DNA from 2 places in the Allobosea sp. FBZP-16 genome. Region 1 is predicted to be linked to the other one. Evidence: predicted binding sites of a transcription regulator. Region 1 holds the regulator's gene; the other holds the start of a gene.
The links. The regulator HrcA, encoded in region 1, represses chaperone genes, less so after heat shock. The targets are predictions, from matches to a motif close to GTTAGCACTCNCNNNNNGNGAGTGCTAAC.
Positions count from the first base shown of each region.

Region 2: groES (co-chaperone GroES) is a predicted target of HrcA. The motif match lies at 1,156-1,184, and genes of this name have one in related genera.

Region 1 covers NZ_LNCQ01000051.1:13,004-15,962, reverse strand. Annotated here, with positions in the region: gene rdgB (RdgB/HAM1 family non-canonical purine NTP pyrophosphatase) at 1-109, opposite strand, end outside; gene rph (ribonuclease PH) at 114-830, opposite strand; gene hrcA (heat-inducible transcriptional repressor HrcA) at 967-2,049, shown strand; gene CXY91_RS25325 (ankyrin repeat domain-containing protein) at 2,046-2,702, shown strand; gene CXY91_RS25320 (cupin domain-containing protein) at 2,706-2,959, opposite strand, start outside.
Region 2 covers NZ_LNCQ01000029.1:193,263-196,221, forward strand. Annotated here, with positions in the region: gene groL (chaperonin GroEL) at 1-643, opposite strand, end outside; gene groES (co-chaperone GroES) at 702-1,016, opposite strand; gene CXY91_RS15635 (usg protein) at 1,278-1,547, shown strand; gene CXY91_RS15640 (hypothetical protein) at 1,658-2,002, shown strand; gene CXY91_RS31140 (hypothetical protein) at 2,017-2,139, shown strand; gene CXY91_RS15645 (Hsp20 family protein) at 2,397-2,873, shown strand.

The sequences.
Region 1 (2,959 bases):
AGACCAGCTCGACGCCATAGGGCGCCAGCAGCTCGCGCATTTCGCGCAATTTGCCTTGGTTGTGGGTCGCGATCACGACCTTGCCGGTGAGGAGGCGGTTCGTGGTCATGGCGTCAGGCCACCGCCGCCTTCTGCATCGCCACCAGCTTCGACACCCCGCCCTTGGCGAGCTTCAGCAGCGCCAGCAGCTCCTCCTCGGAGAACGGCGCGCCCTCGGCGGTGCCCTGCACCTCGACGAGACCGCCGGAGCCGGTGATGACGAAATTCGCGTCGGTCTGCGCGCCGGAATCCTCGACATAGTCGAGATCGATCACCGGATTGCCGGCAACGATGCCGCAGGAGATCGCTGCGACATGATCCTTCAGCGGATTGGCACCTTTCAGCATGCCGCGCCCCTCCATCCATTTCAGCGCGTCGTGCAGCGCGACCCAGGCGCCGGTGATCGAGGCGGTGCGGGTGCCGCCATCGGCCTGCAGCACGTCGCAATCGACGACGATCTGGCGCTCGCCGATCGCGGTCAGGTCGACCACGGCGCGAAGCGAACGCCCGACCAGGCGCTGAATCTCCTGCGTGCGGCCCGAGGGCTTGCCGGAGGTGACCTCGCGGCGGGTGCGCTCATGCGTGGCGCGCGGCAGCATCGAATATTCGGCGGTGACCCAGCCCTTGCCGGTGCCGCGCAGCCACGGCGGCCCCTTTTCCTCGACTGTGGCGGCGCAGAGCACCTTGGTCTCGCCGAAGGTGACCATGCACGAGCCTTCCGCATAGCGCACCACGCCGCGTTCCAGCGTGACCTTCCGCATCTCGTCGGCTGCGCGCTTCGAGGGTCTCATCGTGTCTTCCTGTCTTTTGGAGTCGGCGGCTTGTAGGCGCTTAAGCGGGGTGCGGCAAGGCGAGCGGCCATGGGACTTGATCCCGCCGCGCCCAGCGGGGACAATGGATCATGCAGTTGAGGTTGTTCGCCACGGAATGAGCGCCCATACGCGCCCCGAGACACCCGGCGGCCTGGTCGAGATCGACCAGCGCTCGCGCGAGATCTTCCGGCAGATCGTCGACGGCTACCTCACCACCGGCGAGCCGGTCGGCTCGCGCAACATCGCCCGGCTGCTGCCGATCGCGCTGTCGCCGGCGACGGTGCGCAATGTCATGACCGATCTGGAGATGGCGGGGTTGATCTACGCTCCGCACACCTCGGCCGGGCGGCTGCCGACCGAGCGGGGCCTGCGCTTCTTCGTCGACGGCATGATGGAGGTCGGCAATCTCACCTCGGACGAGCGCGGCCGCATCGAGGCGCAGATCAGGGCCGCCGCCAGCAATCGCTCGCTCGACCAGACGCTGACCGAGGCCTCGGCCTTGCTGTCTGGCCTGTCGCGCGGCGCCGGCGTCGTCGTCACCACCAAGGCCAATGTGCGCCTGCGCCATATCGAATTCGTCCGGCTCGATGCCGGCCGCGCGCTCGCCGTGCTCGTCGCCGATGACGGCACGGTCGAGAACCGCATCCTGGCGCTGCCGGCGGGCCTGCCGGCGTCGGCGCTGGTCGAGGCCGGCAACTTCCTCAATGCCCGCATCGTCGGCAAGACGCTCGACGAGCTTCGCCGCGAGATCGCCGACAGCCGCGCCCTGATGGAGCGCGAGCTCGACGAACTGACCGCCCGGCTGGTCGAGACCGGGATAGCGACGAGCTCCGGCCCTTCCGGCGACCGGCATCTCATCGTGCGCGGCCAGGCCAATCTGCTGGAGGACCTGAAGGCGCAGGAGGATCTGGAGCGCATCCGCCTGCTCTTCGCCGATCTGGAGACGCAGACCGAACTGATCGACCTGCTCTCGCGGGCCGAGGCCGGCGACGGCGTGCGCATTTTCATCGGCTCGGAGAACAAGCTGTTCTCGATGTCGGGTTCCTCGATCATCGCCGCGCCTTTCCGCGATGGCGGCCAGCGCATCGTCGGCGTGGTCGGCATCATCGGCCCGACCCGGCTGAACTATGCCCGGATCGTGCCGATGGTTGACTACACCGCCAAGGTGGTCGGGCGCCTGCTCGATGGCGGGCGATGAGGCGGCCGCTGCCGGCTGCTGCGTTGCTGGCGGGAGTGCTGCTGATGGCCGGAGCGAGCGGAGCACAGACCGGCCTGCTCGAAGCGGCCGCCCGTGGTGATCTTGCCGCGGTGAATCGCCTGATCGCCGCCAAGGCGGATATCGAACAGCGCGATGGCCAGCGTCAGACGGCGCTCCTGCTCGCCGTCGCCGGCAATCATGTCGCCGTCGCCAAGGCGCTGCTGGCGGCAGGCGCTAATCCCAACGCCCAGGCGTCGAACCAGGACACGCCCTGGCTTCTGGCCGGCGCCAGCGGCCGCACCGAGATCATCGCGGCGATGCTGCCGCTGAAGCCCGATCTCACTATCCGCAACCGCTATGGCGGCAATGCCCTGATCCCGGCCTGCGAGCGCGCCCATGTCGAGACCGCCAAGCTGCTCCTGACATCAGGCATCGACGTGAATCACGTCAACAATCTCGGCTGGACCTGTCTGCTGGAGATCGTGATCCTCGGCGATGGCGGCCCGCGCCATCAGGAGGTGGCCCGGCTCGTGCTATCTGCGGGCGCCGACCCCAATCTCGCCGACAAGGATGGCGTCAGCCCGCTCCAGCACGCCCGCAAGCGCGGCCAAAGCGAGATCGCCAAGCTGATCGCGGCGGCCGGCGGGCGCTGAGCGTTATTCCAGCCAGTCGGTGACGAAGCGCTCGCTGGCGTGGATGTCGATCGATTCCAGTACCTCCGGCCCGAGGCTGCGGAATTTATGTGGCACGCCGGCCGGCACGACCAGGATTTCCCCGGGTCCGGCCTCGATTTCCTGGTCACCGATCGTGTAGAGCGCCCGCCCGGCGCGCACGATGAAGGTCTCGGGATAGGGATGGCTGTGCAGCCTCGGCCCCTTGCCGGGCTCGGCCCGGACGAAGATCAGCGAGA
Region 2 (2,959 bases), on a different contig from region 1:
GCTCGGCGACCATCTTCTCGGCATTGGTGATGAAGTAGGGCGAGAGGTAGCCACGGTCGAACTGCATGCCCTCGACGACGTCGAGCTCGGTTTCGGCGGTCTTGGCTTCCTCGACAGTGATGACGCCCTCCTTGCCGACCTTCTGCATCGCCTCGGCGATCATCGCGCCGATGGTGCGGTCGCCATTGGCGGAGATGGTGCCGACCTGGGCGACCTCCTCCGAGCCGGTGATCGTCTTGGAATGCTCGCCGAGCGACTTCGTCACGGCCTCGACCGCAAGGTCGATGCCGCGCTTCAGGTCCATCGGGTTGATGCCGGCGGCAACGGCCTTGGCGCCTTCGCGCACGATCGCCTGGGCGAGCACGGTCGCGGTCGTAGTACCGTCGCCAGCGGCGTCGTTCTGCTTCGACGCCACCTCACGCACCATCTGGGCGCCCATGTTCTCGAACTTGTCGGAAAGCTCGATCTCCTTGGCGACAGTGACGCCGTCCTTGGTGATGCGCGGAGCGCCGAACGACTTCTCGATCACGACGTTGCGGCCCTTCGGACCCAGCGTGACCTTCACGGCATTTGCCAGCGTATCGACGCCGCGCAGCATCCGCTCGCGCGCGTCCTGCGAAAACTTCACGTCCTTCGCAGCCATGATTCCTCACTCCTTCAGACTTGAGGTTTCAGGTTGATAATGTGGAATGAAGACCCCGTCAGGCGGCCTTCTTGAGGGTCGCAGTCGTCTCGACGACGCCCATGATGTCGGACTCCTTCATGATCAGGAGATCCTGGCCATCGATCTTGACCTCGGTGCCGCTCCATTTGCCGAAGAGGACGCGGTCGCCGACCTTGACGTCGGGCGGCACAAGCTTGCCGGTCTCGTCGCGCGCGCCGGCGCCGACCGCGACGACCTCGCCCTCCTGCGGCTTTTCCTTGGCGGTGTCGGGGATAATGATCCCGCCTTTGGTCTTCTCCTCGGCGTCGATGCGCTTCACGACGACGCGGTCATGCAGTGGCCGAAACTTCATGAGTTCCTCCAGTTTCCATGTCGGTCACATGTCAAAGCGGGCCGGCCCTGTACGGGTCTCGCGGCGAGGTTCCGCGCGCCCCTGAGGCGCCGTGCCCGCGCGATGATCTAGGTTGCCCGATTTTTGCCTTCAAGAGGCTGGCAGCACTTTTTTCAATCGAGTGCTAACGCCTTGAATTCGTGGAGCTAGCTGGAATTTTTCGGCTTGCGGACGCATTGGATTTGCGCTGCCATGAGCAACGCAACCATGGAGCTGAAAGGAATGGCTTCCACCGACTTCGCCCGCCAGATCGCGGGCTATGGCCTGACCACCGCCGGCATCCTCTATCGCCTGCCCGACCACCCTTCGATCCTGCAGGAATTCATCTGGCAGGACTATGATCTCGCCCCGCGCTTCCCCGAGCTCAACAAGTTCCTCGCCTTCTGGCAGGCCAAGCTCGACGGCAAGCTGTTCCGCATCACCGTCACCCATAAGGACCTGATCGGCCCCGCCGATCTCAGCGCGGTGAGCGGTGAGTTCCGGCTGCAGTAAGGGGGAAATCGCTTCGGCGCTCGAACCTCTTGAAGCTCAACCTCCGGGACCCAAATTCATCCCGCGCGCCTCGCGCAGCAACTGAAAGGAGCTTTTTGGAGGACCCACCGATGAGCCAGCCATTGACCGCGCTCGTGCCGCCCGCTCGCCCGGATACCGACGACGCCGCCCTGGACCGGCTATTGCACCCGAGCCGGTTCTACGAGCGTCCGCGTGATGTCCTGCGCGACATTTCGCTTCCCAACTCGGAAAAGCGGGCGATCCTGTCGTCGTGGGCATCCGACGCCTGTGCCGTGGACTCATGCCCCGCCTTGCGACACCCACCTTTTGCCTCTCACCCGATCGGCTTCGACGAGGTCATGGACGCGCTCGCATTGCTCGATCGCGGCGAGAGTGGCAGGCGGTTCGACAGGGCGAGCAGATATGCGACGCCCAGCGACCTCCTGTCCCTGTAAGCATGGAGGTTCACGTGTCCGCTGTCGAATTCATCCAGCGCAGGCGGCCTCTCGACAAGGCAGGGCTGGCTCGCCTGACCGCACTGGCGATGCTCGCAGGCGCGAGCGGGTTCATCCTCGCGATCATCGTGACATGACCTGAGCCCCGCCTAGCTTTCGGCGGGGCAGCTCTGGCTTCAACGGTGCCGGTTCAACCGGGAAGCGTCGTCGCCAGCGCCTTTTGCGAGGCACCAAACGGGTCTCTCAAAAATTTACACCCCTCTTGAACCGCGCCTGACCCGATCCAAATCGATTGTTGCCGATCGCCTTTTGCGGGATCGGCCGGTCAAGCCGGCGTCGGTTAGACCTCGGGATGACCGACTTGTACCCATGTTGCTCAATGGAGGATGTGGTTATGAGAACCGTCTTCGATTTTTCTCCCCTGTATCGGTCGAGTATTGGCTTCGACCGCTTATTCCATGCGCTCGAAGCTGCTAACCGGCAGGATCCGGCCGGCAACTGGCCGCCCTACGACATCGTCAAGACTGGTGACGACGACTATCGCATCACGATGGCCGTGGCCGGCTTCGCGCGGGACGAGCTGGCGATCACGCACGAGCCGAACCTGCTGATGGTGTCGGGGCAGCAGGCCGGCCACGACAATGGCCGATATCTCCACCACGGCATCGCCGAGCGAGCCTTCCAGCGCCGCTTCGAGCTCGCGGACCATGTGAAGGTGGTGGCCGCCAACCTCGAGAACGGTCTGCTGACGGTCGATCTGAAGCGCGAGCTACCGGAAGAGATGAAGCCGCGCCGGATCGAGATCGCTACCGGCGCCGCACTGCCGAAAGCCGATCGGCCGCAGATCGATACCGAGAAGCGCGCAGCCTGAGCAGAGGCTGCCTTAAGTCCGACGCTAGACGCCGGGCGAGGCGCCCGGCGTCGCAAGCGCATCCTGCATTTGAACGCAAGGAGGAC